Regions from separate parts of the Peribacillus sp. FSL K6-1552 genome, predicted to be linked through region 3. Evidence: riboswitches for the same ligand, from Rfam matches in the RefSeq annotation. Region 3 holds a riboswitch; each other region holds the start of a gene.
What was found. A riboswitch is a leader RNA that binds a small molecule or an ion and turns the genes downstream of it on or off. The one in region 3 is predicted to bind glycine.

Region 1 (10,708 bases), 840 kb from region 3:
ACCAATCAAGTATCCTTTGATGAACGTCATTTATTCAAAGAAACTCCAACAGAAGGAGAGTTAAAAAGAATCCTTGAATTGACAACGGAAGGACTTGATGAGGTCTTAGCAACAAGGAGTGAAGCCTATAAATGCTTACATGTTAATATTGACGAAATGCTACTTTCTGATGTCATCCAATTATTAACAAAAGAACCTAAATTATTAAGAAGACCCATCCTCATTGATGGAAAAAAGCTTGTGGTTGGACATAATGAAGATGCGTTAAGAAATTTGGTTTCATAAAAGCAAAATTTGAAAATGAGCATATAAGTTTATTCTCGAATCTTTTTTCGGGGATTTTTTTATTTTATAAGGAGGAATTTGTCGTGCAATGTCGAAACACTACTACAAGATACTTAGGAGGTGATGAAAGATTTGATATCGATTGAAAAGAAAGCAGAAAAAATCCTTTCCCGTGCCATTCAATTATCGGCATCGGATATTCACGTTTTACCACGCAGAGAGGGCCCTCTCATTCAATTCAGGATTGACAACAAACTCGTTCCTCAGGAAACATTGTCATTCTTTGAAACGGAACGACTGATCTCCCATTTAAAGTTCCTTGCCGCTATGGATATAGGTGAGAAAAGAAGACCTCAGAGTGGTTCAATTACCGTCAATTTATCAAAAAAAGTGGTTGGACTTCGCCTTTCCACATTACCAACTGCACATCTCGAAAGTTTGGTCATCCGCTTGATTCCCCAGCAGAATATCCTTCCTCTAGAACAGTTATCCCTATTTCCAAACACCGTTCAAAAACTGGTTGCCCTTCTGAAACATTCCCATGGCATGCTCATATTTACCGGTCCGACTGGTAGCGGGAAAACCACAACATTATACTCCTTGCTTCATCATTCAAAAGAGATGATAAACCGGAACATCATTACCCTTGAAGATCCCATTGAAAATGTGTCAGAAAAGGTATTACAAGTTCAAATTAATGAAAAGGCAGGTATTACGTACTCTGTTGGTCTAAAAGCTGTGCTTAGACATGATCCTGACGTGATTATGGTCGGGGAAATCAGGGATTCTGAAACAGCAAAAATTGCAGTTCGCGCTGCATTAACGGGTCATTTAATCCTCACGACCATGCATACAAGGGATGCACAAGGAGCTATCTCTAGGTTGCTCGAATTTGGAATCAGCTTGCTTGAGATAGAACAGAGCTTGATTGGTGTGACGGCTCAGCGGCTAGTTGAACTAACATGTCTGCAATGTAAAGAGGTTTGTACATCTGCTTGCCAAATGATTGCTCGTAATAAAAGGGCAAGTGTGTATGAACTGCTATATGGAAAAAGCTTGGCAGAAGTATTGAAGATGACGAAAGAGGAAAAAGGGAAGGGGACGGTCTCCTACCGCCAATTAAAGGATGAGATAGGAAAAGCGGTGGCAATGGGCTATGTGGATTCACATGAATTTGAACGGCTGGTATACGATGAAGGCAAAAAGTAAATGGAGGATAAAAGAACAAGCTGTCTTTATCTCGAAGCTGGGGGAATTATTAAGTCATGGCTATCCCTTAGCCGAGGCGATACATTTTCTGGAGTTTCAGGAATCAAAGAAGAAAGCTGAGGATTTTACTCAGGCTATTCAGGATTTAAGGAACGGGCATCCGCTGCATCAAGTGTTAACCCATCTTAATTTTCATCCACAACTTGTAAGTTATATATTTTATGGAGAACAATGCGGCGACCTCAATAGGGCGTTGATAGAAGGAGGTAGATACTGGAAGAAGAGGACGGAAGATTTGGATAAAGTGAAAAAGTTGATGGTGTATCCAATTTTCTTATTCTTTTTTGTGAACATCGTGTTTTATATCCTGCAGAGTGTCCTCCTTCCAAAATTCCAGACAATCTTTTTTACGATGGATGTTGAACAGAATATCATCCTGAAATTACTGGTAGCCTCTTCAGTTATCCTCCCTGTCATCCCCTTCATCTTGCTCGCATTGCTCCTTTTCTTTTTTTTACTCAAACAATTTTGGTTTAACAAGTTATGCCCCTTAAGGCAGCGAAGAATATTATTAAACATTCCTCTCGCAGGCACATTCATTAAGTTATATGAAACGTATTTTTTTGCAAGCCAATTCAGTGGCTTACTCTCTGGAGGGCTTTCCATTAACGAAAGCATCAAATTATTCTCCGTAAATCAGCAGCAGCCTTTTTACCAGAAACTTTGCTCAATTATTAAAGATGATTTAATTGAAGGCAGATCGCTAGAAATGATTTTTCAGGAGCTGCCTTACTTTGATAGAAATTTACCATTAATAGCCGCAAATGGTCAAAAGTACGGCAGGCTTGATTCAGAGTTACTTCATTACAGTCGTTTTTTGCTAGAGAAAATTGAAGAAAGAATGAATTCAATTTTGAAAATCATTCAGCCTCTTATGTTTTCATTGATTGGTCTGCTGATTGTTTCCATTTATTTAGCGGTCTTACTGCCAATGTTTTCTCTGCTCGAGGGGATATAGAATATTCTTAATAAATTCTGGAGGTGAATCTGCGCTGAAATAATTTTGGGAATAGGAAGTGTGAAATTTCTAATCTATTTTTATTTTTTTAGCAGCAGAATGATATGAAGAAAGTGTTGAATGAAAGAGGTTTTACATTAATTGAAATGCTTATTGTTTTACTCGTAATTTCCATTCTATTGATTATTACAATCCCAAATATAACAAAGCATCAATCGACGATTCACTCTAAAGGGTGTGAAGCGTTTGTTAAGATGGCTCAAGCACAGGTGCAAGCCTATGAAATAGATAATGGCAAACTTCCTGCAAGTATTGATGAAATGGAAAGTCAAGGGTACCTTAAACAAAAATCATGTCCGAATGGTGATGGTATTAGTCTGGATAACAAGGGAAAGGTTACGGTAATTGAATAGCAGCAAATTGATTGTGCGGCCTTCCTGTGGAGGTTATACCCTGTCAGAAACCCTCATCGTCCTCGTTATTTTTGTACTGCTAAGTGGCATCGGTCTAAATTTATATCCAAGCTTTATTAAAGGAATGGAAAATAAGATATTCATTTCTCAATTGAAAGAGGACATTTTCTATGCGCAGCAGTATGCCATCAGCCATGAAAGTCTGATTTACCTTCATATGGATAATACGAATAGGATTTACACGGTAACATCCTATAAGGAGGGGGTTGTGCTTGAGAGAAGCATACCAAAGGATATACAGTTCTTAAGTGGAACATTAGGACTTACGTTTCATTTTAATCAGTATGGAAATGCTTCAAAAGCAGGGACGATGATGATTGATACGACAAAAGGGAAGTACAAGTTAGTCCTTAATATCGGTAAAGGGAGGTTTAGGATTGAGAAACAGTAGAGGGTACGTCTACTTAGAAATGATAGCCGCTTTTTCGATTTGTATAGTCTTGGTCATTTCGATTCTGCCGATACTTGAGGAGATAATGACCAATCGGAAAAATGTTGTCTTAAGGACAGAAGCCCACTATTTGTTATATGAAAGATTGACCGCCTTCATGGATGGGGAGGTAAATGCTGTCGACCAGGAAATCCATTATCAGAAAAGATTGTATGAACTAACATGGAAGGAACAGAAGGATTTCCCAGGTATGATTGAAGGATGTGTACGATATGAAAATGAAGTGGGTAAATCAGAATCCATTTGTGATGCTGCGAAAAAATGATGGCTTTACAATAATTGAAATGCTTTTTTCTTTAATGATATTAATGACCACCTCTATTTTCATCTTACAACTTTTTTCAATTATTCACACACAGTTGGAATCAAAAGAGAAATTGCATCCTAAAGAGTGGGAGATCTTTACGATGCAAATGCAACAGGAGGTCAGGGGTGCTAAAAGTCAGGATGTAATAGAAAATAAATTATATTTACTTTCAGGTGACCAGTTATCTTTTATTGAACAATATGAAGATAAGCTCCGCAGGCGAGTGAATGGAAAAGGTCATGAGGTCATCCTGCAGAACATTTCAAAATTTAAGGTTGAGAAGGATGGTAACGTCATTGTGTTAAATATAACGGATAAAGCAGGGAATACTGTTATTCGCAGGTTTCATCCTTTCTTTAAAAGTGAGACGAAAGTTGATGAATAATCAAAAAGGGGTCGTTTTCCCGATGGTCATGATTGTAGCGAGTGTTTTTATCATGTTCACGATATTAATGATCGATCAATTTGTCATCGATAAAAAATTTTATAAAGAAGTGGAAGAAACGCTTGTGGCCGATCATTTAGTGCATCTAGCCGTTAATGAGGTAACAGCTGGATGGGGTGAAGATATACCGAAGAACCTTCAGGGGGATATCTCATATCCCAATGGTGATGTCCATTATATATTAACGAAACAAGATGCCCGTTATGCCTTTATTGAATTTGCTTCCTCGACTAAAGATAACCGAGTTGGTAGAATCATTATTCAATATGACAAAGAGTTAGGTAGAGTTGTAGAATGGATAGAAAAACAGTCCGTATAACCCGTATGAAGGCGCGGATTCAGTGATATGGAGTTGATAGACTGAAAATACTCCAGTGTGAAAACTGTGTCAGTAACAAGTGGAGAAAGGATTCAGGAAGGAGGAAAACGTTTTTGGCTGACTGAGAATGGGATTACGAACGGAATGATTTGTCCAATGTCAGGCTTCCCCTAAATGGAAATGGAGAACTTACCATCGATACAACAAGCAGGCCCAAATAGTAACCATCTCGGGTAAACTAGAAAGAATAAAAGAAGCATAAGCGGGGCATACTTTATTTAGGGTGATATTGTATGTCTACTAACGCTTATATCAAATATCTTACACAGCAGCTTGTCGAATATCTTAATTTGACTAAGAAAGAACGGAAAGAAAAACGTCGTCATCGGAAAGAGGATAAAAATACTGGTGTGTCCCACTGGTTTGGTATTGTCCCTTTCGCTTTGTCGATGTTTGTAAGAAAAAAAATCAAAAAAAGAAAACAGATGTCCTAAGCTTTTGGACATCTGTTTTTTTTGTTTAGTCAGGCAAACCTAGCTAGGCGGTTGTAGTAGAGAAATCATTTCTGAAAAAATAGATCCATTTATCCTAACGCTCTATCTGATAAGTAAAATAAACCGCCATTGATGATTGATATTAGAATATTTGGCTCATATTGGGCCTGTAATGCCTGTTTTTCAGTGAAATAACTTTCGCTTTTTTCATCCATATCCTTATAAAAATGCTCCAATAAATTTAAGTCATTCTGCCAGCGCTCCATGGCTTCTTCCGCCCAAGAATGGTCATCGTTCTCGAAGCTGGTTCGGATATATGTATCAAGTCTTGCTAACCCACTCTTTGGCATGATTAATGGTGAGAGGGTGAAGGAGTAATCCGGTATCTTTGGGGTGACTTTAACCGGTAAAACACGATTGTGAAATCCTTCCATGATCTCCCCGGAGATTAAATTCAATCCGACAGACATAAAGGTATCTTTTTTTCGATCACATTGATAAGATATTTTTACATTTAGTGTAAGCCAGGGGAACAATGGATTATGCCGACCATTTGAGGGGAGTGTATCCTCGAAAAGTCTAGTATATCCAGCCAGCCTTTTTGTTGATTCGATAATTTGATGGAGACGGGGCGAACCAAAGTGAATTCGTTCTCCTTTCATATTGGGTGGAGCCTGTTCAGGATCAGTAATGAAAGTAATCTGGGCTGGGTTTGGAATCCCGCCCGTTTTTTCAAGATAATGCCAATAAAAGGGACGGTTCATTAACTCTTTATCCATTTCAATCGTCAGTTGAACAGTGATATGGGATGGGGCATTCTCTAGTACTTCACAATCATTAGCTTCAAAGAAAGTTATTAAAAAATCATGAATTTCCTGTTGCTGCATGAATCTCACCTTCCTTCATAGTTTGAGCGAATTGAATCATCGATGAAAAATTATCCATCTTGATTTTCATTTCACCCTCAGTTCGGGACTCGCCGACCACGTCAATTAAATATTCTTCGATGTTGGTAATATCCAGCTTCGTTAAAATATCATCCAATTCACCAATTACTTTTTCAAACAAATGGATTTTTTCATATAATAATTTCAAAATATGTTCTTCAACTGTATTTTTCGTTGCAAAGTTATATATCATGACATCTTCTTCCTGGCCAAGTCGGTGAATCCGTCCAATTCTTTGTTCAAGTCTCATTGGATTCCATGGCAGGTCAAAATTAATCAAGTGGTGGCAAAATTGAAGGTTTATTCCTTCCCCACCGGCTTCGGTAGCAATTAAAACTTGAATCTGCTTTTGGAATAATTCTCTCATCCAGTCTTTTTTTCCACGCTTAAAGCCGCCGCGGAAGGGAACTGAGGAAATTCCATTCTGTTGTAAATACCATTGTAAATATAGCTGAGTGGCTCTGTATTCGGTAAAGATAATCACTTTGTCATCAATTTTCTTGATGAGTTCTAAAGCTTTTTCAGCCTTGGAGTTTTGTTCTGTTTCATTTACCTTCTCAAACAGCTCATCTAGCTTTGCTAAAAAGTCAGGGGAAGGCTGTTCATATTTGGCTTTCATGTTTTTCAATGTATAAAAAACGGCTTCTCTGCTGCTGCATGCTTCTCTTTGGAGCGTGAGTGCTGAAAAAGAACTTCCCTTCGATCCATCTGAAATAGGCTTAAATTTGGAAACAGCGTCGTACAAGGCTTGTTCAGTTGGAGAAAATTCAATGATGATTGTTTCCACCTGCCTTTTTGTCCATTCAATTCCAGTATCAGCCCGTCGGTTCCGAATCATTACAGTGTTGACGAGTTCCTTTAGGTGCTCATCCTCAATAACATTTCGGCCTTTGCCTTTATATTTCTCAGAAAAGAGTGTTGCATTTCCCAAGTGTCCCGGTTTCAATAACGAAACAAGATGGAAAATTTCTTCGACTTTATTTTGAATTGGCGTAGCTGTCAGCAATAAACAAAATTTCTTTTTCAGATTTTGGACAAATTCATAGTTCTTCGTTTTATTATTTTTAAGTTTATGAGCTTCATCAATAATGATAAAGTCATATTGCTGATTAAAAATGATATCTCGATGGGGAGCGCGTTTCGCTGTATCAATGGATGATATAACAACATCGCATGATTCCCACACATAGCTTTTTCTTTGAACAACAGCCGGAATATGAAACTTGGTATTCAATTCAAAAGCCCATTGACTTACAAGTGAAGCGGGGACAAGAATTAATACTTTTTTAACAAGACCTCGGATCATATATTCTTTAAGAATCAAGCCAGCTTCGATTGTTTTCCCGAGACCTACTTCATCAGCTAAAATGGCTTTTCCATTCATCTTTTCAACTACCTGCTTTGCCGCTTCCAATTGGTGGGGAAGCGGGGTGAGCTGTGGAAGATGCTTGGGTGCCTGTAAACCTTCAAAATCAGGAATAATGAGGTTTTCTTCCATTTGAACAGCCAATTTATAAAGCTCCCAATTACCCCATGGACCGTCATTTTCCATCTTTTGTAGAAACTCGTCATTCCAATCAGAACTGAAGGATATATTAATTTTCATTGAAACTACTCCTTCTAAAATCATAATTTTCTTATTTAAGGTTGAAACCCGAACATTTTATATGTGAAGTAAGAAAAATATTTCTCTGTAAAAGATATTGCAGAGAAAAGTTTCTTAAGGTAGGATGTAAGTATATTTAGAAAATTCCAATATCCCAAAACGCTTAAAAGAAGCGTACATTTTTATGAATGTAGTCATGTTTTTCATAGTATGGGCAACTGCCTCTTACTTTATCCCAGATTAACAGACTAGAGATCATTCATTAAGTTCTGAAGTTTTAAGGAGAGTTGGTAGAGAAAGCATTTTGTAAATGCACAGAGGTTTTACTAACTATCAGTAGGATTAATTACTTTCCTAATTGGTGGAGACACATTTATATGCGGGTGAAGATAAGGGGAGAGACTACGAATGTAGCGCCGAAGGAGCAAACTTAGCAGTGAATCTCTCAGGCAAAAGAACTCTTATTGGACGCAACTCTGGAGAGCGCCGCTCGTTGCAGAACGGCCACCAAAGGGGAAAGCCTATTATATAGGTAAACTTTCAGGTTTCAGGACAGAGAAAAAGCTCTTTAGGGCTTTCTCTGTCCTTTTTTGTGCCCTTTTTTCCACATTATGAATCAGGATGAGAAGTATAAGAAGATCTGACAGGATGGAAAGAAGCTTTTAGAAAAGTGAGCAAAGTAAACTAAAAAATCTAAGGGGGGTCATTTTTTGACCAATTTAAAAAGAACGCCACTATTTGAGGTTTATCGAGAATACGGAGGAAAAACGATCGATTTTGGCGGCTGGGAACTTCCTGTCCAATTTTCGGGTATCAAGGACGAACATGAAGCAGTTCGTACAAAAGCTGGCTTATTTGATGTTTCCCATATGGGTGAGGTTGATGTGAAGGGCCCAGGGAGTCTTGCCTTTTTACAAAAAATGATGACCAATGATGTATCAAAGCTAAAACAGGGCGGAGCAATTTATACGGCTATGTGTTATGAAAACGGCGGTACTGTTGACGATCTTATCATTTATAAAAAGGCAGAAGACGACTATCTGCTCGTGGTCAATGCCGCCAATACAGAAAAAGATTTTAACTGGCTACAAGCTAATTGTTCAGAGGATGTCCAACTTTCGGATGTATCAAGCGATTATACACAGTTGGCACTGCAGGGACCTTTGGCAGAGAAAATATTACAAAAACTATCTAATGATACACTTTTGAGTGAAATTGGCTTTTTTAAATTCAAGGAAAATGTCCTGATAAATGGGCTTTCCACGATGGTTTCACGTACAGGATATACGGGTGAAGATGGTTTTGAAATATATAGCCACAGTGAAAATGGCCCGGCCCTATGGAGAGCTATTCTAGATGCAGGAAAAGAAGAAGGGATACAGCCGATAGGTTTAGGGGCACGTGACACACTCCGCTTTGAAGCTAAACTTCCGCTTTATGGACAGGAGCTTTCACCGGATATTACCCCAATTGAAGCCGGGATTGGTTTTGCGGTTAAAGTAGATAAGGAAGCCGACTTTTTCGGGAAAGCCGTTCTTACTGAACAAAAGGAAAAAGGGGCACCACGTAAGCTTGTCGGAATTGAAATGATTGACCGCGGCATTCCTCGTCATGGCTATAAGGTATACAGTGGGGATAAAGTCATTGGTGAAGTTACGACTGGCACTCAATCACCAACATTGAAGAAAAATGTAGGATTGGTACTTATCGATAAAGATTATTCGGTGATGGATTCTGAAGTCGAAGTGGAAATTCGTTCAAAACGATTGAAAGCTGTTATTATACAAACACCTTTTTATAAAAAACCACGTAAATAGAGAGGAATGGTCATTAAGATGAAACATCGTTACTTACCCATGACAGAGCAGGATAAACAACAAATGCTGGAGGTAATAGGGGTCCCTTCTGTTGAGAACCTTTTCAACGATATTCCTGAAAGTGTCCGCTTTCAAGGCGAATATGACATTAAACCAGCTAAATCAGAGCCAGCCTTAATGAAAGAATTATCAAAACTTGCTTCCAAGAATGCTGATCTTAAAAACTATGCCTCCTTTCTTGGTGCGGGCGTGTATGACCATTATTCACCGGTCATCGTCGATCATGTTCTTTCCCGCTCGGAGTTTTATACAGCCTACACCCCTTATCAGCCAGAAATTTCACAGGGGGAGCTTCAGGCCATTTTTGAATATCAAACGATGATTTGTGAAATGACAGGAATGGATGTCGCCAACTCCTCCATGTATGACGGAGGGACGGCATTAGCGGAAGCAGCGATGCTTGCATCCGGTCATACACGACGTAAGAAAATTCTAATTTCAGCGGCAGTACATCCTGAATCAAGGGAAGTCGTTAAGACGTATGCGAAAGGTCAGCGAGTGGAAGTCATTGAAATTCCATTTAAAGATGGTGTGACAGATCTAGCTGCCTTAAAGGAATTGGCGAAAGACGATATTGCGGGAATCATTGTGCAATATCCAAACTTCTTTGGACGAATTGAACCATTGAAAGAAATGGAAGAAATCATTCATGATGTGAAATCCATGTTTATCGTTTCGAGTAACCCGCTTGCACTAGGTGCATTGACCCCTCCAGGTGCCCTTGGTGCTGATATCGTAACAGGCGATGCTCAGCCATTCGGTATTCCAGCAGCTTTTGGCGGACCGCATTGCGGATACTTTGCGGTCACGAACAAACTTGTTCGAAAAGTGCCAGGTCGTCTCGTCGGGCAAACAGTGGATGAAGATGGTAAACGGGGATTTGTGCTGACGCTTCAAGCTCGTGAGCAACACATTCGTCGTGACAAGGCCACATCCAATATTTGTTCCAATCAGGCGTTAAATGCTTTGGCAGCTTCTGTTGCGATGACCGCACTTGGGAAAAAAGGTGTCAAAGAAATGGCTGTGAATAATATTCAAAAAGCCTATTATGCGAAAAAAGCTATAAAGGAAAAAGGAATAGAAGTGGTATTTGAGGGACCATCGTTTAATGAATTTGTCATTAAACTGCCGGCATCTTACCAAGAAATTAATCAAAGTCTTTTTGAAAAAGAAATTATCGGCGGCTTCGACTTAGGGACTGTTTATCCACAGCTGAAAGACCATATGCTTGTGGCTGTAACAGAACTTAGAACAAAAGAAGAAATTGATGCACTTGC
Region 2 (10,708 bases), 2.5 Mb from region 3:
ATGCTTCGTACAAGGTTATTAAAGTTTTTTTCTAGTCCCTAATTAACTCTCAATTTAGATTAAAACAACTGTTGATTCTTTTTCCATACTTAGATTAGATTTGAAAAGTTCCAATTCTTTTTCATATCGCATAATTTATAATCTTATCTTATAATAATAAATATTCTGTAAAAAAACAAATGTATTTCTAGAGGAAACACTAACCAGTATAAAAAAATTCAATCACTAAAAGTGATATTAGATATATTAGTATTTTAAGAAATCAATAAAATAACATGACCCTAATAAGATAAGGTGGAATTTAACACAACCAAAGAAAACCCAGTCTTTAAAGACTGAGCTCAGTTCAAATGGCCTTGTTCTAGAGAAAGTTAAGGGAGTTATTATAGAAAAAAGTCAAACTTTAGTTGCAAATATATTGACTTTCAAGAAGTTTAATCCGATCATATAACTCTTTGTTTACAAGTGTAGGCACTCCGTATTTCTCACCTAATTTTAATACCGTACCTGCAAATAACTCAACCTCACTGTAACGTCGAGCTTCGATATCTTGAGCCATGGATGGCTTTCCTTCTGGGCTTAATGTATCCAATACACTTAACCAATAATCCAGATCTCTTTCCGTTAAATGAATTCCTTCTTTCTCTGACAGAACGATAACCTCTCTCATGGCAGAAATCATCATTTCTCTTGCATGACCATTTCGTTGAATTTCACCATAATTACTTTTATAGACAGCAACAGTTTGATTGACACCAACATTCAGCATAAATTTCCCCCATTGCCGCTTATACATATCCGTGTCTATCTCATATGGAACCTTCATTTTTTCAAAAAAATCTGCCACCTGCTGAACCTTTTCTGAAACCAATCCAGGTACCCGCTCACCAAAGCAGAGCATGCCCATATGTTCGTATGTCAACTTATTTTCTTCTTTAACAGCATCCATACCTTGTGCAACACAATATAAGACTTTATCTTTTCCATACGCCTCACCAATAATCGCTTCACTTGTGATCCCATTCAAAGCAGAAATAATAATCGTCTGTTTTCCAATTTGATTCTTCACCGCTTCAATAGCATCTTCCAATCCACTAAATTTAACAGTAAAAATCATCAAATCTGCAGGCTCGCCTATTTCTTCAGGCGTTACATAATGAAAGTCACAACGCTCACCATTGCAATAAACCCCATCCTGGACATATCTCTTTATTCTAGCTGTATCCGCAATAATCCTCACATTCTTCTTCGGCATTTCCTTTGATAAATGATGTCCATATAAAATGCCCAGTGCTCCTAATCCAACAATTGATACTGTCTTTATCGCCATAGCATCTCTAATTCCTTTCACCTTTTTACCTAAATATTATCACACTATTCGGAAAACAGTCGCGATTAAAATGCCAGTTCAATGGTATGAATTGATTAGAAAAACCACCTAGAAAAGCTACAATATTGTGAAATACCAATAATGACACGAGGGGTTTGTAACATCCTTACAGCTTCCTTTTGGTTCATGTATTTCACCAAAAAGCAAATTAAGGCTTAAACGAAGTCTACTCTTCTGCGGAACGATAACCACAAAATTTGTTGTTGTTTTTTGTATTGATTTTAAAGTGGACCCGTTAACTATCAGCTACAGTCACTATGGCTTTTCCAATCACTACTTTTATAGAATGTTGATATACATCAACTACATTACCCGCTAACTTTCCAATTTCCATATTGACCTATAGAATAAACAATGATAGAATTCCAATATTATATTGACGTTATTTAAGTATAATGACAAATGACCGAAGGAAGATTCAATTCTTCTACAAACGGACATTTATTACAACCGCATACTAGCAAGCGTTGAATGCTATGGATCACACTATAGCAGGAGCAGCTTCTGGAGAGACTGTACATAGTACAGCGCCGAAGGATTCACAATCTCAGGCAAAAGGACAGAAGAGTAACGAATGATGAATTGTTATTCTTAAACCTGACGAGATTGGTAGTATCCAATCTCTTTTTTTATTGTCCAAAATCCAAGATATTGCCATTCAATGGCATAAGCGAGGTGAAAACAACGAGCTACACGAGATGTAGAATCACGCTCCACACGACTAAGATCATAAACAACGGGAGATGCTCAAATTGGCTAAACAGGAATTGAAAAGAGATTTAAAAAATCGCCATGTACAATTAATTGCAATAGGAGGAACAATTGGTACCGGTTTATTTCTTGGATCCGGTAAAGCCATCCAATTGGCAGGCCCCTCCATTATCTTTTCCTATCTTATTATAGGGATTGCCTTATTTTTTGTTATGAGGGCTTTAGGGGAATTACTTTTATCCAACGCCGGTTATACGTCATTCACCGAATTCGCTACCGAATATATCGGGCCGTGGGCTGGATTCGTGACCGGATGGACCTATTGGTTCTGTTGGATCATGACAGCCATGGCTGATATCATCGCGGTTGGTGTCTATATGCAATATTGGTTCAATATCCCTCAATGGATACCAGCTCTTGCTTGCCTGGTCATTCTGTTAGGGTTGAATCTATTGACCGTTAAATTGTTTGGAGAACTTGAATTCTGGTTCGCGCTCATTAAAGTCATCACGATTATTGCCTTGATTATTGTAGGCATCATCCTGTTAGTCATTGGCTTCAAAACCAATACAGGAACCGTTTCACTCACCAACCTTTGGAGCCACGGAGGCATGTTTCCGAACGGCGTATCCGGCTTCCTGCTATCTTTACAATTGGTTGTCTTCTCCTTTGTAGGGGTCGAATTAATTGGTGTTTCTGCAGCAGAAACAGCTAACCCGAAAAAAAATATACCATCAGCCATCAATAAAATCCCGGTCCGAATTTTACTTTTCTATGTAGGTGCCATACTCGTCATTCTATGCGTCAATCCTTGGACACAGCTGGATGCATCAAGCAGTCCATTCGTAGAAGTCTTTACACTAATCGGCATTCCAATCGCTGCAGGGATTATCAATTTTGTTGTCCTGACATCCGCTGCATCTGCCGGCAACAGCGGTTTATTTTCAACAAGCCGTATGCTTTATACATTAAGCAATAATAACGATGCTCCTGCAAAATTAGCAAAATTAAATAAACATGCTGTTCCAAGTAATGCCTTGGTTACATCGGCAATCGTCGTCTCCCTAGGGGCATTGCTAAGCAAAATGATACCTGAACAGGCCTTTACAATAGTAACTACAATCAGTGCCATCTGTTTTATTTGGGTTTGGAGCATCATCTTGATTTCACATATCAAATATACGAAAAAACGTCCGGACTTGAGAGCCCAATCTACATTCAAAGCTCCTTTTACACCCTTTATCAATTACGTTATTTTAGGATTATTTCTGTTCATCCTAATCGTTATGCTATTCGCTGAAGCTACACGACTTTCACTGTTAATGACGCCAATCTGGTTCATTCTTCTACTCGTACTCTATAACTATCAGAAAAAAAAGTAGCTATTTTTCATGGTCGCAGGAATTAAAAGGAAGGGACACTCCCTTCCTTTTTTTCAATTTATTTTGCTAACACAGAGAAGTGCTACTAAAATATATAATGCAGCCACAGTAAATTTTATATTAAAATAGTGTAAGGTACTGTAATTCGATATGAATGACTTTTCACTTAGAATGGAGGGGTTGGATTAATGAAGATTATTTATATACTTACTCTAGTTCCTTTTATAGGCATATTAGGATTTCTTCCGTTCGTTAACAGAATAGAACCTTATGTATTAGGGATGCCTTTTAATATGTTTTGGATGGCTATGTGGGTGGTCCTTACATCCGTTATTTTGGGCATCATGTATAAGTTGGACCCCAGAAATCGGGAAGGTGACCAGGAATGAATATTTCCCTCTTAATTATTTTAGGATTTTTACTTTTATCAATCTTTTTAGGTATTCGATCTTCAAAAGGAAAAGACATGAATTTGGAACAATGGACAGTTGGAGGCCGTGGTTTTGGTGCTATATTCGTCTTTCTATTGATGGCTGGAGAAATTTATACGACGTTTTCCTTTCTTGGCGGCAGCGGCTGGGCTTATGGTAAGGGTGCACCCGCTTTATACGTCCTTATTTACATTACTTTGTCTTATGTATTGTCATATTGGCTTCTTCCGGAAATATGGAAATATGCCAAAGAAAATAGTCTAATGTCTCAATCTGATTTCTTTGTAAGCAAGTATAAGAGCCCAAGTTTAGGAATTCTGGCAGCACTTGTCGGTGTGGTATCTATGATTCCAGTGATTGTCGTGCAACTTAAAGGATTAGGGATTATTGTTTCAGAAGCATCTTATGGAGCAATTTCAATGTCTACCGCGGTCTGGATGGGAGCAATCAGCCTTACCATTTATGTTATGATTTCTGGAATACACGGCTCAGTTTGGACAGCAGTCATTAAAGATATCATGATGATCGTGATTATAGGATTCTTAGGAATTTATCTTCCTATTCATTACTTTGGTGGTTTTCAACCGATGTTTGAGGCCGTAAATGCAGCCAAGCCTGGTTTTCTAAAGCTTCCTGAACAGGGGCTTAGTGTTTCATGGTTTATCTCCACGGTAATATTGCTTGTATTTGGTTTTTACATGTGGCCCCAAGTTTTCAGCGCTGTCTATTCGGCGCGCAGCGGGAAAGTATTTCGTAAAAATGCTATAATCAGTCCGTTATATACGCTCATGTTGTTATTTGTCTTTTTTGTAGGATTTACTGCTATATTGAAAGTGCCTGGACTCGTTGGGGCAGATGCAGACCTCTCATTGCTGCGCCTTTCTATTGAGACCTTTGATCCATGGTTTATAGGCATAATCGGCGGAGCTGGAATGCTGACCGCATTAGTACCAGGATCCATGCTTTTAATGAGTGTGGCTACACTGCTCGCGAAAAACGTCTATAAGGAATTTGCACCTGCAGTATCCGACCGGAACGTTGTAAGATTAGCAAAGTTCCTCGTTCCTGTTATTGCATTAATAGCAGTCTACTTTACCTTAAACGGCGGCGAAACGATGTCAGCATTAATTCTCATGGGATACAGTCTTATCACACAGTTATTTCCGTCTCTTCTCTTTAGCCTGAAAAAGACTAATACCATCAACAAATATGGAGCGATCGCCGGGATCATCTGCGGATTGGCCATCGTAACCTACATTACGCTTAGTCATTCAACCATAGGTACCTTGTTTCCATCCTTACCACAGGCAGCGAAAGATTTGAATGTTGGAATCATTGCCTTGGCGGTCAATTTCTTGGTTATGATTACTGTAAGTCTCGCTTTCAGAAAGCTCTCGGTTCAGTTAGATCCCGCAAAATAATCTAAATCTGTTAAAGATATATGAAGTACTTCTTTGACGGTGGTTTTTTGGGGATTAAAAGTGCACCGTAAATTATACAATCGAAAGGCTCAGTCAAAAGACTGAGCCTTTCGATTGTTATGTATTCCATACCCCATAAAGGATACACGCTTCTTTTTTAGGCGTTTTTCTCCCTTAAACCGTCTATTTTTCTCTTAGTACATGAGTAATGAGTGACAGCATGAGTCATGGTAATCAGCAGATTCTTTTATTCTTTACTATGTTAAACGATAATGTTGAAAATTCATCAAATTATTACGACTCAATTGTACATATTCCCAAATCCATAGAGATCATAATTATTTTTCTAATTGACTTACGTGATTTGGACTGTAAAGCATTTGAACACGAACACAGTCTATTGGTGTATTTATAGGTATCTCTATGAAAAATTTTAGCTGCCATATCTGAGTTTTTTGTGCCTGGCGGCTAGTAGGCTTGTCCCAAGGTGGGTAAACGCGTATTGCTCGTTTACCACCTTTACCTTTATTAGATACTATATTCTGCTCAAATAAAACAGCTTTTGGAAATACAAACTGACCAAAGTTATTACCTTTGCGAGTACTAATAACAAACAAATCAACTGGATCTGATATGTCATATGGTTGAATCGCTCCATCCCCAATTCTCTCCCACAAAGTCACAAATTGTCCAACCTTTGTAGGTGTGATTTTAGCCACACGAAATCTAATGGAAAGGGTATTCAACTTGAATATATAGGCTCCATATTCAGCGTTTTGTGCTTCTATTAGTAGTTGTGAGAACTCAAACCTGCACGGGCTATAAACATGTTCCTTTGTTGCAAGAAGGTCACTATGAATAGTGTCAGAGGAAGCCCCGGAATTTTGAACGCTGAGATCTGATTCTAATAAGTCTTGATTTTTCTCATCCATCTGTTCTAATCCTCCATTTTAAAGCTTTCTAGTCATTTTACTATTTTCTCTTACAAAGCCATTCGATACATCTCACTCTCGTTCTGTTCTTTCATTTTAGAACATTTGTTCTCTATATTCAATTATCAACAGCATTATTTATCAGAGCCCTAGCCCTGTAAATAGTAGATGACATTTAAATAAAATGGAATGAACCTAAAAAAACCCAGGCAACTTCCTCCCGGGTCTTTAAACATTATGCTGACTTTGACACAGTTCTGCTTACGGGATTTTCCAAAGCTGCAACCTCAATATTCCACTAAAGCTTTCCTTCTATCATTCAAAGCTTTAACAATTTCCTTATATTCCTGCACCTGCTGTTCTAGTTTTTGTTTTCTATTAACAATCATCCTTGAAACTTCTTTCGGACTAGGTCCACCTTGAATGCTTCTAATCTCCACAAAATATTCGGGAGAGATGATTTTTTTCCATTCGTCTTCTGCTATATTCACTGTAACGAATTCATTAATAATCTTGTTAATGTCTTGTGTGTCCCAGTCATATAACTCTTTCCCTTCACTTATCGACCGTTTTGCAATATGACTAGCTATGGAATGAGCTTTCCTAAATGATATCTCGTAATCTCTTGATAGAGTATCTGCTAATTCAGTAACCGTGATACTAGATTTTGCGGCCATTTTTTTTGTATGTTCTTCATTTACTTTCAAGGTTGATATGACTGCATACATTAGTTTCATGACACGGCCTGCATTCGAAAATGCTCGATATAAATGCGGCTGTAAATCATCTTCCGTATCGACGATATCACCAAATGGAGTATTGTGGATCATATTCATTGCAGCAAGCGCATCACCATACGCACTGCTGGCAATCGATCGGGAATGTTCAATTGATACTGGATTTCTTTTTTGCGGCATGATACTGCTTACTTGAACATAAGGATCTGCCACATAAAATGTACCAAACTCCCTTGTCACATGCTGCAAAAAATCTTGAATCCATCTTCCAGTATTGACCATGCACGTCATAATTGCAGTCGCAGTTTCTAATAAATAATCGGCCCCGCCAATCGAGTCATAAGAATTTTCAACAACCGCCTCAAAGCCAAGCAATTCAGCGGTACGATTCCGGCTGATCGGAAAACCAGTTGTGGTTAATGCGGCCGCTCCCAGTGGGGATAGGTTCACCGTTTCATAGGCTGCCCATAACCGTCCAATATCTCTTTGAAGAACATCATAAATGGCTAGAAAGTAGTGGCCTAATGTAGTCGGCTGAGCTGGCTGAGTATGCGTGTAACCCGTAATATAGGTTTCTATATGCTTTTCAGCTTGCACCAAGAATGACTCACTCAATTGGTCTGCATAGCCAATTAATTGAAGAAGATGGCCTCTCAAAACAAGCCGATACATGGCAACTCCCATATCATTACGACTGCGACCGATATGAATCTTTCCTGCAAGCTCATGACCGATTTCTTCGCCAATCTTTGCCTCCATCATGAAAAATAAGTCTTCGAATTGAGGTTGATAGGTCAGGAGGGTGAGATCTGTTTGAGCCACTTTCCGAATCCCATCCAGCATAATTTTTGCTTCTTCTTCTTTAATAATCTTTTGTTCTGAAAGCATGATCACATGTGCTCGATGAATATCGAACATCACATGAAATAAGTAATCTCTTTGATCATTAAAAACGGGCATTAGAAGCTCTTCTACATATGTTTTTCCTGGAAAAACACTACCTTCATTTTTGATAAATTCATCCAGCTTGCTCATCTTTTTACCCCCGATTTATAAGGCTTTTTCTGCTTTGATTCCAAAAAACTTGTTCGAAATAAAAAGAACAAAAACAATCAGCGTGATTTGAATCATCCCATAAGCAGCTGCCTGCCCCATATTGAACATCCGAAGCTGATTCATAATTTCAATAGATATAGGTCTGTTAGAAATCGTATACAATAGGACTGAGGTTGGGAATTCTCCTACAGACTCGATAAAGGCTAATAATGTCCCTGATAAAACGCCAGGCATAATAATCGGTAAAATGACCTTTCTGAAGGTATAAAACCACTTTGCCCCCAAGTTTCTGGCTGCTTCCTCAATCGAGTCATCAAGCTGCTCCAGAACGGCGTTAGTTGAGCGGACAACAAGTGGGATATGTCTAACGAAATAGGCCAGAGGCAAAATCCAAAATGTTCCTACTAATATTTGACCGAATGAAAAAACGCTAGGTTCATTAAATGCGAATATCAAGTTCATCCCAATAACTGTTGCAGGTAAGGCCCATGGAATCATGACTAGAATATCAATAAAGCTTTTCCCAATGAATTTCCGTTTGACAAGAACATAGGACGCTATGACCCCAAACACCAAATTTGCTAGTGTGGCAATAACAGCCATTAGTAAACTATTTCGTAACGGTTTAAAAATATTAGGGTCTTCAAACAAAAGTCGGTAATTTTCCACATTAAATACTGTTGGATACGTTTGAAACGTCCAGGTTCCATCCGGCACAAGTGAAAGCAATAGAATCGTAAAGTGCGGTAAAAGCAGAATAAGTACGCCGATGATACCAGTTACCACCATCACCCACTTCATAAGCGGATTTTTCACTTCACTCCTGTGTGCCCCGATTCCTTTCGAAGCCATGCGGTAATCTTTCCTATTCTGATACCAACGCATGAATAATAGAAATGAAATCGAAACAATTGAAAGTATTACAGATTGAGTAGCAGCAATTTCCATATCACCATTAATTTTCGAAAAATATATTTGCAAGCTCAACACTCGGTACCCACCAGCTAATAAAAACGGGGCACTGAATGAAGCCATTGAAATCATGAATACAAGTAAAGAAGCGGCAACGATGGCAGGTGTTAATAATGGAAATGTCACCTTCCAAAATACCTTGAACTTATTCGCACCTAAGTTATATGCAGCTTCTTCAAGAGACGGATCAATTTTATTGATCGCAGCGGATACGGTCATATAAAAATATACATACATCGTATAGGCATGCACGATAAGAATTCCCGAAACCCCGCCAATTTTGAAAGGAACTTTATCAAGACCAAACAAATCCTTAATAGCATTTGGAATTAATCCTGATTCTCCATATAAAAACATAAAGGCCATAACCCCTACCAATGATGGAAGAACAATCGGCAAAATCGCTGCAGTTGAAAAGAAGCTTCTGCCTGGAAAATCGTAACGGTTAAAAATAATCGCAAGCGGAATACCAATCAAGGCACTAGCCAATACACTTAAAATTGATATATAAACAGAGTTCCATAGAGCTTCTAAGTTCGTTTTCGATTCCTGCACGAAGAAATCCTGATAATTTCCGAAAGATATCGATCCGTCTTTTTGCAAACTTTCGAAAAAGGTTCTCAATGATGGATAAAGAACATATGCAACGAGCACTAATACAACTGGTATAAGAAGCCAAATTGTCAATCTTGTATCACGATTTTTAATCATGGAGCATCACCGCTTATGACCGGGATGAGGCGCAGTTGTTTCTCCGGAAGCTGTACATACACTTCCTTCCCTTGATAAAAGTATCCGAATTCATGCGTGTTTAATACGTCCACCCTCAGTAACACGTTATGAACATCCACCATCACATTCACAACAGATCCAAAGAATTGGACAGATTCGATTTTTCCTTTTAAGATATTTGTTCCTTTTTCGACCGTGTCAAGAATACGGATTGCTTCAGGACGAATCGAAACTGCAAGGTTCTTTTCATTCTGTTGAATTAACTCTCCTTCATTAGTGTGATTATGTACAATTAATTTTACCGGTTCTTCACCGTTTTCTAGGGTAACCACTATATTCTCTTGTTGAACGTTCTTCACTTGAACGGACAATAGATTAATCTCACCAATAAAACTCGCCACGAAATCATTAGCGGGCTGATTATAAATTTCTGCCGGAGTCCCGACCTGGTGACATACCCCAAAATTGAACACGGCGATCCGATCACTCATGGATAATGCCTCTGCCTGATCATGTGTGACATAAATGGTGGTAATCTTATAATCACGCTGCAGCCTTAAGATTTCTGCTCTCATCTCATCACGAAGCTTGGCATCCAAATTACTTAATGGTTCATCCAACAGTAATATTTCCGGTTCAATAACAAGTGCTCTCGCAAGGGCTACACGCTGCTGCTGTCCTCCGCTTAACTGGCTCACTTGACGATCCGAGTAGTTCTCCAGCCTGACTTTGCGAAGTGCATCCAGCACTTTCCCCTTTAAATCGCTTGAAGAAACTTTTCTCACGCGCAATCCAAAGGCTACATTTTCAAAAACCGTCATGTGAGGAAAAAGGGCATAGTTTTGAAAAACCATGCCAGTATTTCTTTTCTCCGGAGGTACTCGCGTCATATCTTTGTCGCCAAATCGGACGACACCCTTTGTTGGATAATAAAACCCAGCAAT
Region 3 (10,708 bases):
AAAATCTATTCACTTAGCAGGACCATCGATTTTATTTGCTTACATGATTACAGGCGTAATTTGCTTTTTAATCATGCGCGCACTTGGAGAACTACTCTTAACCAATTTGGAATATAATTCTTTTGTTGACTTTGTAAAAGACTATTTAGGTAATATGGCAGCATTTATCACCGGTTGGACCTACTGGTTTTGCTGGATTTCAATCGCAATGGCCGACTTAACAGCAGTTGGTCTTTATACCCAGTATTGGTTTCCCTCCGTACCACAGTGGATGCCAGGTTTAATTGCGCTTGTCATTTTGCTATTTATGAATCTAGCAACCGTAAAACTTTTTGGCGAAATGGAATTCTGGTTCGCATTAATTAAAGTTATCGCTATTCTAGCACTAATAGTTATCGGTATTTTCATGATTATTAAAGGCTTTTCCACAGATTCAGGCGCAGCCAGTTTCACGAATCTATGGAGCCACGAAGGTATGTTCCCAAATGGAATAAATGGATTTATCCTCTCATTCCAGATGGTAGTGTTTGCGTTTGTTGGTATTGAACTTGTAGGACTTACAGCAGGTGAAACAGAAGATCCAGAGAAAGTTATCCCAAAAGCAATCAATAATATTCCTATTCGGATTATAATTTTCTACATTGGCGCACTTATTGTCATTATGAGTGTTTATCCGTGGAACGCAATCATCCCATCGGAAAGCCCATTCGTCCAAGTATTCGTGGCTGTTGGTATCGCTGCAGCTGCTGGTATCGTCAATTTTGTCGTCCTAACATCGGCTGCTTCGGCATGCAACAGCGCAATCTTCAGTACAAGCCGGATGGTATACTCACTTGCCAAAGATAAAAATGCACCTGTGCCATTTGCAAAACTTAATGCCCGTAAAGTACCTTCCAATGCACTGGCCTTTTCAACTGTCGTCATTCTAACTTCCGTTGTTTTGAACTATTTAATGCCAGAAGGAGTATTTACGTTAATTACAAGTATTTCTACAGTATGTTTCATCTTTATTTGGGGAATTACTGTCATCAGTCATTTGAAATACCGCAAAACAAGGCCAGATCTAGCGAAAATGAACAAATTTAAATTACCATTTTATCCAATTTCTAATTACTTGATCCTTGCTTTCCTAGCGTTCGTACTTGTTGTGCTTGCACTTGCGGAAGATACTCGTGTTGCCTTGTTCGTAACTCCTGTTTGGTTTATTTCGCTGATTGCGATTTATAAGATGCGGAAAACGAAGGTAAATCATGCGGATCAGGCGAATCAGGGGAAGGTAGCGGAAAATTAAGAGGCAACGGACAAAAGTCAGTGACCTACTATTAACTTTATCAAAATAGTCAACTTGCAAAAAACGATGATACAAGCAGCCGTGAGTAATCTGGATGACCATATGTGACATTCATAAAGTAAGAATTTTCAAAAAAAATAATGTTAACGCTTACAAGAAAATCTTGACATTCTTATTTCCACCAATTATTCTAAATATAATAAAATTCAATATGAGCGAATGACGGTTGTGGGAGAGTGCAATGCGACACGCCACCGAAGGAGCAAGTTCCAAAAAGACCCTTGGAACAAATCTCTCAGGTAGATGGAACCACAACTGGACGCACCTCTGGAGAGCGCGTATAAAGTAGTACGCCACCAAAGGGGAAAGGCCCTTTTAATATAAAAGGGTTAAACTCTCAGGTAAAAGGACAGAGAAGGGTAGAGAAAGCTAAACTAAGCTACCCTTCTCTGTTCTTTTTTGTGCGCAAAAAAGGGTAGTGTTTCGTAGTCACTAGCTATGCAACAAACCTTTAATTCAAAAATTTTCAAGGGGGAGTACAAATGAGTTTACAGCAAAATGATTCAATCATTTTTCAAGCTATCAGAAACGAGCAAATTCGTCAGCATCAAACCTTAGAGTTGATTGCATCAGAAAACTTCGTCAGCCAAGATGTATTAGAAGCAATGGGAAGTGTAATGACGAATAAATATGCAGAAGGATATCCAGGAAAACGTTATTATGGCGGATGTGAATTTGTCGATGTGGCAGAACAAGCAGCTATTGAGCGCTTAACAAAGCTGTTTGGTGCCAAATATGCAAATGTTCAGCCTCACTCGGGTGCACAAGCAAATTTCGCAGTATTTTTCGCACTGCTTCAGCCTGGTGATAAAGTAATGGGAATGAACCTTTCACATGGCGGCCACTTAACTCATGGAAGTCCAGTCAGTGTTTCAGGAAAATGGTTTGAAGTTGTGTCTTATGGAGTTAGAGAAGATACCCAATTAATTGATTATGATGAGTTGGAAGCTATCGCAAAGAAAGAAAAACCAAAATTGATTATTGCAGGGACAAGTGCCTACCCAAGAACCATTAATTTTGCACGATTTAGAGAAATTGCTGATCAAGTTGGAGCAAAACTTATGGTGGATATGGCTCATATAGCAGGGCTGGTAGCAGCCGGTCTTCACCCATCCCCAATCCCATATGCAGATGTTGTGACAAGTACTACTCATAAAACATTGAGAGGGCCTCGCGGGGGTATCGTTTTAACAAACGATGAAGAGATTATCAAATCGATTAATAAATCTGTATTCCCAGGAATTCAGGGCGGCCCTCTCATGCACATTATTGCAGCAAAAGCGGTCGCTTTCAACGAAGCATTACAACCAAGCTTTAAGGACTATGCGAAACAAGTCATTGAAAATGCTGCAACACTTAGTGAAACATTAAAAAATGAAGGTGCAGCTCTTGTTTCTGGCGGAACAGATAATCATATTGTCCTTTTAGATTTACGTCCGTGGAATTTAACAGGAAAAGAAGCAGAGAAACTATTAGAAGAAGCAGGCATTACCGCTAATAAAAATACGATTCCATATGATCCAGAAAAGCCATTTGTTACGAGTGGTATCCGAATGGGAACAGCAGCATTAACAACTCGAGGCATGAAGCAGGATGAAATGGTGAAAATCGGTGAAGTGATTTCAGCTGTTCTAAAGAGTAAAGGGGATAAAGACGTTCTTGAGAAAGCAAAAGAAACAACCAAAGGAATTTGTGATATTTATCCGTTATTTCAACAACCAATTATTGTGTAAGAAAAAAAGGGGGGGACTCAATGGAATTTCAAAGTTGTTTTGACATAATAGGTCCAATCATGGTAGGACCGTCAAGTTCCCACACAGCCGGAGTCGTGTCAATCGGTAAATTCATCCATGAATTGTTAGGAGATTATCCAAAAGAAGTCAAAATTGTATTCTATGATTCATTTGCTGAAACCTATCAAGGACATGGAACAGATAAAGCACTGCTTGGCGGATTACTTGGGATGGATACCGATGATTCACGCATTAAAAACTCGTTGGAATGGGCAAAAGAGAATGGAATGCAGTACGAAATTGAATTTGAAAGCTGCTGCGAGTATTTTGACCATCCTAACACAACAATCGTGACAGCAAAACGCGGCGATTGTGTAGTAAAGGTAGGCGGAGCATCACTTGGTGGTGGTTTATCCAAGATTTTCATGATAGACGACGATATGGTAGCGATTCGTCTCAGTGCAGGTGATGACTTTTCAGCCCTTGCTAGTTCTTATCATCCAAGAAAGAAAGTAATGGACAAGGCTATATGATGGAAATCCAGACCATGAAAGAACTAAATGAAGCTTGTCAAAGAGAAGAAAAAAGCATTGGCGAAATCATGCTAATGATGGAAGCAGAAAAGTCAGGAAGAGACCAACAAAGTATTATCAGTATGATGGAAGAACGATTGATTAAAATGAAGGAAGCCGTTGATAACGGTATAAAGGATGCCACAACCGCACCGAGTGGAATTTCTGGCGGAGATGCTGTGAAAATGAATGATTACGTTCAACAAGGTAAATCTTTGTCAGGCAGCTATATAAGCAACGCAATGAGCTTTTCATTGGCAACTTCTGAAAGTAACGCCCGAATGGGGGTCATTGTAGCTACCCCGACTGCGGGTGCAGCAGGGATTCTGCCTGGGGTACTGTTTTCGCTTCATAAAAATGATGGCACGCCTTATAAAGATTTAGTTATGGGGTTATTCACAGCAAGTATGCTCGGGCTTGTCATTGCGAACCGTTCTTTCATTTCGGGGGCTGCTGGAGGCTGTCAAGCAGAGGTGGGCTCCGCAACGGCCATGGCAGCGGGGACAATCGTTGAGTTAAAAGGCGGAACACCACTGCAAGCCGTGAATGCGACAGCCATTGCGATGAAGTCACTTTTAGGATTGGTTTGTGATCCAGTCGCAGGACTTGTGGAAGTTCCTTGCATCAAGCGGAATGTGATTGGAACCTCAATTGCATTTTCAGCGGCCGACATGTCTCTAGCTGGGATTGAAAGCCGCATACCTTGTGATGAGGTAATTGAAGCCATGTATAAGGTTGGAAATGATATGCCAAGGACCCTTCGAGAAACGGCTCTTGGTGGCTTGGCAATGACAGAAACCGGTAAACGGGTGAAAGAACGTCTTTTTTGTAGGAAATCATGAATCATAATCGGGGGTAGATCATGGGTACTGAAACAGCATTAAAGCAAACACCGCTTTTTGAAGTATATAAAAAATACGGAGCAAAAGTTATTGATTTTGGTGGCTGGGCTCTGCCAGTTCAGTTTTCCAACATTTTAGAAGAGCATGAAGCTGTTCGAACAGAAGCAGGACTTTTTGATGTTTCTCATATGGGAGAAGTACTTGTGGAAGGGAAAGATGCCGAGAGTTATATTAACTACCTTGTTACAAATGATGTAACAAAGCTTAGCATCAATCAAGCACAGTATACCGCAATGTGCTATCCAGACGGCGGAACGGTCGATGATTTATTAGTTTATAAATTAGGGAATGAAAAATATTTACTCGTTATTAATGCCGCAAACATTGAGAAAGATTACGAATGGATGAAACAGCATGTAAAAGGAGAGATGGTGCTCCAAAATATTTCGGAAGACATCGCTCAGCTTGCAATCCAAGGTCCAAAGGCAGAAAGCATTTTGCAAAAGTTAACCGAAATGGATTTATCAGAAATTGGCTCTTTTAAATTCGCCCAACATGTCAACATCTCCGGGATTACCGACATACTTGTATCCCGTACAGGTTACACAGGAGAAAATGGATATGAACTTTATTTAGCAGCAGACAAAGCGGTAGTACTCTGGGAAAAGCTCTTAGAAGCAGGAACCACGAATGGATTACAACCATGTGGACTTGGTGCACGGGACACTCTTCGACTTGAAGCACGTCTTGCACTCTATGGCCAAGAACTCAGTAACGATATCAGCCCGCTTGAAGCAGGAATCGGCTTTGTCGTAAAGACGAACAAAGAAAGTGACTTTATCGGAAAATCTGCTCTTACAGAACAAAAAGAAGCTGGATTAAAACGAAAATTAGTAGGGATTGAAGTAACAGGCAGAGGGATTCCGCGTCATGGTTACAAGGTAATTTCTCAAGGTGGAGAGGAAATAGGTATTGTTACATCCGGAACACAATCACCATCTTTGAAGAAAAGCTTAGGTCTTGCCTTGGTATCAGCCGACCAAGCTGAAGTGGGGACGCCGATAAAAGTGGAAATTCGTAATAAACTGATTGAAGCTGTTATTGTTAATGCACCATTCTACAAAAGATAAGTGGAAATATTTTAATAGAGATATCGTGTAGTTTTTAAGTCGATTTCCGTTACTTTGCACGTAGACCGAAATCGCAACCTGTTATGAGTAAAATTGGTCTTTATTTTCTGAATTATGACAAAATTAAAAACGGAGAGGGAGAAAAAACAATGACAAAAGTAACATTAAGTTTACGATATAGCAAAGAACATGAGTGGGTGCAACAATTAGAAGGAAATCGTGTACGTATTGGAATCTCTGATTATGCACAAAAGGCGTTGGGTGATATCGTCTTTGTTGAAAATCCAGCGATTGATGATGAAGTAACTGTCAATGAATCGATGGGGACGATCGAGTCAGTTAAAGCAGTTTCCGAACTTTATTCACCTGTTTCAGGTACGGTAGTTACTGTAAACGAAGAGTTAGAAGGCGCTCCAGAGACAATTAACGAGCATCCATTTGATGCAGGGTGGTTAGTCGAAGTAGAAATGTCCAATCCAGAAGAGTTAAATTCACTTCTAAACGAAGATGAGTATCGAGCATTAACTAATGAAGGAGAGGAATAATATGACAGCAACTTTTAGATACCTCCCTGATACGAAACAAGATCAAAAGGAAATGCTCACATATTTAAATATTTCTTCTATAGATGAGTTATTTGAAGATATTCCAGCTGAAATTAGCCTGCAGGGTGAGCTAAACATCCCGGAGGCGGTCCCTGAACCGCTTCTTTTGAAAAAAATGAATCAGCTTGCTACAAAAAACAAAAATGCAAATCATTACCCAACTTTCCTAGGTGCGGGTACATATGATCACTATATTCCAAGTGTAGTAAATCATATGATTTCACGTTCCGAATTTTACACAGCTTATACACCCTACCAACCGGAGATCAGCCAAGGTGAATTACAAGCGATTTTTGAATTTCAAACGATGGTTTGTGAATTGACAGGAATGGCTGTGGCTAATTCATCCATGTACGATGGTTTTACATCGCTTGCAGAAGCTGCATCACTTGCCGTTGCATCTACAAGACGTTCAAAAGTACTTGTATCCAAAGCGGTACATCCTGAATCCCGTGCTATTTTACATACAGTAGCTGGAGGTCCGGGATACACAGCTGAGGAAGTAAATCTTGCTGATGAGGTTACAGATTTAGGGAAGCTGCAAGAACAAATCGACAAGGACACTGCTGCCGTAATTGTTCAATATCCAAATTTCTTCGGTTCCATTGAGGATTTAAAAGCAATTAAGAAAATTGCGGAAGAAAAAGGTGCCCTTTTAATCGTAAGCGCCAATCCTCTTGCACTAGCACTCTTGCAGGCTCCTGGGAAACTTGGGGCAGATATTGTGATCGGTGATATGCAGCCATTAGGAATCCCGATGTCCTTTGGCGGTCCACACTGCGGCTATTTTGCGGTAAGTAAGAAACTCATGCGCAAAATCCCAGGACGTATTGTAGGGCAAACAGCAGATGAAAAAGGACAACGTGGGTTTGTGTTAACACTGCAAGCGCGTGAACAGCATATTCGCCGTGATAAAGCCTCATCCAATATTTGTTCTAACCAGGCATTAAATGCTCTTGCCTCATCTATTTGTATGACATCTCTTGGAAAGCAAGGGATTCGTCAAATGGCACAGCTAAACATTGAGAAAGCTGATTACATGGCGAAAACTTTAGAACAGAAGGGCTTTACCATAATCAATGAAGCACCATTCTTCAATGAGTTTGTTGTCGGGCTTCCTCGACCGGTAAAGGAAGTCAATGCAAAACTTCTTAAGGCGGGTATTATCGGTGGATTTGATTTAGAAAGTGATTACGGCTTTGGAAATCAAATGCTGCTAGCTGTGACTGAGCAGCGAACAAAAGAAGAAATTGACCAATTTGTTGATGTTTTGGAGGCGATTGTAAATGGTTGAATATAATGAGTTAATTTTTGAAATAAGTCGACCAGGACGTGTGGGCTCAAGTCTTCCGGAAAGTGACGTTGACTATGTTGATATAAATGACAAATTTCCAAAGCATTTAATTCGTGACGAACCGGCGGAGCTCCCAGAAGTATCAGAGTTGCAGCTTGTCCGCCATTACACAGCGCTTTCTAATAAAAACCATGGGATCGATAATGGGTTCTATCCGCTGGGTTCTTGTACCATGAAATACAATCCGAAAATAAATGAAGATGTGGCACGTTTGGAAGGATTTAGCCGCATTCATCCATATCAGCCGGTTGAAACTGTACAGGGTGCACTAGAGGTTTTATATGAATTACAAGAAGAGCTAGCTGTCATCACAGGAATGGATGCTGTAACTTTACAGCCATCTGCAGGGGCTCAAGGGGAATGGACAGGTTTAATGATGGCTAAGGCGTATCATGCTCAAAAAGGTGAAACCAGAACGAAAGTACTTGTTCCAGACTCCGCGCACGGTACAAATCCTGCAAGTGCAAGTGTTGCTGGTTTTCAAACGATCACGATCCCATCCGATAAAAATGGATTAGTTAACCTAGAAGAATTAAAGAAACATGTAGGCCCTGATACTGCTGCGCTAATGTTGACAAATCCAAATACCCTTGGACTTTTTGAAAAAGAAATTGTGGAAATCGCTCAGGTTGTTCATGAAGCTGGCGGCTTATTATACTATGATGGAGCGAATGCCAATGCCATTTTAGGTAAAACAACACCAGGTCAAATGGGCTTTGACATCGTGCACTTAAATCTTCACAAAACATTTACGACGCCTCATGGCGGTGGCGGTCCAGGGGCAGGTCCTGTCGGTGTGAAAGAGAAACTTATTCCTTTCTTGCCAGTTCCGCGAATAGAAAAATCCGGGGATAAATATGTACTGAACTCAGATCATTCGCACTCTATAGGACGGGTAAAAGGGTATTATGGAAACTTCGGAATTCTCTTGCGGGCGTATACTTATATTCGCACGATGGGGCCTAAAGGGCTGCGCCAAGTATCTGAAAGTGCCGTACTTCATGCTAATTACCTTCGCAAAAGATTAGCGCCATATTTTGAAGCGCCATTTTCACAAATTTGTAAGCATGAATTTGTCCTATCCGGTTCTAGGCAGAAAAAGCTGGGTGTAAGAACGCTTGATATGGCAAAACGTCTGCTAGATTTCGGCTACCATCCGCCGACCATCTATTTCCCGTTAAATGTTGAGGAATGTTTGATGATTGAACCGACAGAAACAGAGTCGAAGGAAACACTCGATGCTTTTGCGGATGTAATGATTCAAATTGCCAAAGAAGTGGAAGAAAACCCAGGGGTTGTTTTAGACGCACCACATACTACGGTCATAGGGCGATTGGACGAGGTCCAAGCAGCTAGACAACCAATTTTGCGTTATTCCAAAGAGGAAGTAGTAGAGGAAGAAACGGTAAAGTCATAAATAAATGCTTGAACATGAACCACCAGGGATGAAAATAAAGAGAAAAAGGAAAGTCTCATTATTTTATTCATGGTGGTTTGATTAAGCGCGTGTAAAAAGGATGACAAAAAGAGCCAAGAAGTGCAAGGAGAAATAGTCTTGAGAACCAAAAAGTCAGAGCAACGGAGAAACTCAATCGGTCTTTTTATAGGACTATTGAATAACCTCTTTAAAGCTAAAATTACATCTGCTCAGAGGAGTGAGTAAAAAATGTCCATCAGTGATCTTCGTAAACCAGAATGGCTAAAAATTAAATTAAATACCAATGAACAGTATACGGGCTTAAAGAAAATGATGCGTGAAAAAAAGCTGCATACTGTTTGTGAAGAAGCAAGATGTCCTAACATTCATGAATGCTGGGCGGTCAGAAAAACGGCAACTTTCATGATTTTAGGAAGTGTATGTACGCGTGCTTGCAGGTTCTGTGCAGTTCAAACTGGGCTACCTTCAGAGCTTGATTGGGAAGAGCCTGAACGTGTCGCAGAATCAGTAGAGCAAATGGGCTTAAAGCATGTCGTTATTACCGCTGTTGCTCGTGATGATTTAAAAGACGGCGGAGCAGAGGTATTTGCGGAAACTGTAAAGGCAGTGAGGCGGCAAAATCCATTTTGCAGCATTGAAGTTCTCCCCTCTGATCTGAATGGGGAATATGACAACTTAAAAACATTGATGGATACAAGGCCAGACATTTTGAATCACAACATTGAAACAGTAAAACGCTTATCTCCAAAAGTTCGTGCACGTGCAACATACGAACGTTCACTAGAGTTTTTAAGCCGGGCAAAGCAAATGAATTCCACTATCCCGACGAAATCAAGCATTATGATTGGTCTAGGAGAAACAAAAGAAGAAATTATGGAAACGATGGATGATCTTCGTGCTAATGAAGTGGACATTATGACTATTGGTCAATATTTACAGCCTACTAAACGACATTTGAAGGTCCAAAAATATTGGAGTCCAGAAGAGTTTGAAGAACTGAAAAACATTGCCATGTCAAAAGGATTTAGTCATTGCGAAGCCGGTCCGCTTGTTCGCTCCTCCTATCATGCAGATGAACAAGTCCGTGCAACTAAGGCTAATGCGTAATCATTTTTCAATAATCCATTAAGAAAGGGGAGAATCAGATGATAGTCAAAATAACAGTGGCAGCCATAATTAAGCTGAAGGAAATGGCTCGTAAGGATGCACAAATTCCTCGCATTGATGCCGATATTGCCGGCGGCTGCGGGGTGTCGGTGAAGTTCTCCCTCGTATTGGACGAGCCCCGCAGAAACGATACAATTATTGAATATGAGGGAGTTCAGCTTAGATTAGATCATTTTACAAAACGCTATTTAGATGAGGAGACACAAATTGATTATTTAGAAGATCGTGGCTTTATTGTCGGAGATAGCTTTGCATCCAGTGCATGTGCCATTGAAATAGATTAATAGAATCGTTACAGCTTACCAATTATATAGAAGATCGTGTTTAGAAAGGTTTTTTTCTTACAATATTCAAATATCCAAGTTTATTAAAACAAAAGGGGGAAGTATTAGATGAATCAAGAATATGACATTGTTATCATCGGAGGCGGCACCGGTGGATATGTTGCGGCCATTCGTGCGTCTCAATTAGGATTAAAAACAGCGGTAGTTGAACGAGGTAAACTTGGTGGAACAT

Region 1: linked by a shared signal. The riboswitch ahead of gcvT (glycine cleavage system aminomethyltransferase GcvT) and the one ahead of glyA (serine hydroxymethyltransferase) in region 3 are both predicted to bind glycine.
Region 2: linked by a shared signal. The riboswitch ahead of NST21_RS03050 (amino acid permease) and the one ahead of glyA (serine hydroxymethyltransferase) in region 3 are both predicted to bind glycine.

The regions. Positions count from the first base shown of each region.
Region 1 covers NZ_JBBOST010000001.1:3,961,094-3,971,801, reverse strand. Annotated here, with positions in the region: gene NST21_RS19055 (Spx/MgsR family RNA polymerase-binding regulatory protein) at 1-285, shown strand, start outside; gene comGA (competence type IV pilus ATPase ComGA) at 409-1,494, shown strand; gene comGB (competence type IV pilus assembly protein ComGB) at 1,454-2,512, shown strand; gene comGC (competence type IV pilus major pilin ComGC) at 2,617-2,925, shown strand; gene comGD (competence type IV pilus minor pilin ComGD) at 2,918-3,376, shown strand; gene NST21_RS19030 (hypothetical protein) at 3,363-3,701, shown strand; gene comGF (competence type IV pilus minor pilin ComGF) at 3,649-4,128, shown strand; gene comGG (competence type IV pilus minor pilin ComGG) at 4,121-4,507, shown strand; gene NST21_RS19015 (YqzE family protein) at 4,801-5,001, shown strand; gene NST21_RS19010 (YqhG family protein) at 5,091-5,888, opposite strand; gene NST21_RS19005 (DEAD/DEAH box helicase) at 5,866-7,554, opposite strand; glycine riboswitch at 7,938-8,025, shown strand; glycine riboswitch at 8,029-8,112, shown strand; gene gcvT (glycine cleavage system aminomethyltransferase GcvT) at 8,265-9,371, shown strand; gene gcvPA (aminomethyl-transferring glycine dehydrogenase subunit GcvPA) at 9,390-10,708, shown strand, end outside.
Region 2 covers NZ_JBBOST010000001.1:644,587-655,294, reverse strand. Annotated here, with positions in the region: gene NST21_RS03055 (ketopantoate reductase family protein) at 404-1,330, opposite strand; glycine riboswitch at 1,885-1,963, shown strand; gene NST21_RS03050 (amino acid permease) at 2,143-3,483, shown strand; gene NST21_RS03045 (DUF3311 domain-containing protein) at 3,672-3,872, shown strand; gene NST21_RS03040 (sodium:solute symporter family protein) at 3,869-5,335, shown strand; gene NST21_RS03035 (MepB family protein) at 5,674-6,267, opposite strand; gene argH (argininosuccinate lyase) at 6,555-8,039, opposite strand; gene NST21_RS03025 (ABC transporter permease) at 8,055-9,743, opposite strand; gene NST21_RS03020 (ABC transporter ATP-binding protein) at 9,740-10,708, opposite strand, start outside.
Region 3 covers NZ_JBBOST010000001.1:3,124,953-3,135,660, reverse strand. Annotated here, with positions in the region: gene NST21_RS15075 (amino acid permease) at 1-1,291, shown strand, start outside; glycine riboswitch at 1,609-1,714, shown strand; gene glyA (serine hydroxymethyltransferase) at 1,834-3,084, shown strand; gene NST21_RS15065 (serine dehydratase beta chain) at 3,105-3,617, shown strand; gene sdaAA (L-serine ammonia-lyase, iron-sulfur-dependent, subunit alpha) at 3,617-4,498, shown strand; gene gcvT (glycine cleavage system aminomethyltransferase GcvT) at 4,519-5,628, shown strand; gene gcvH (glycine cleavage system protein GcvH) at 5,778-6,173, shown strand; gene gcvPA (aminomethyl-transferring glycine dehydrogenase subunit GcvPA) at 6,175-7,527, shown strand; gene gcvPB (aminomethyl-transferring glycine dehydrogenase subunit GcvPB) at 7,520-9,004, shown strand; gene lipA (lipoyl synthase) at 9,254-10,132, shown strand; gene NST21_RS15030 (iron-sulfur cluster biosynthesis family protein) at 10,171-10,476, shown strand; gene lpdA (dihydrolipoyl dehydrogenase) at 10,585-10,708, shown strand, end outside.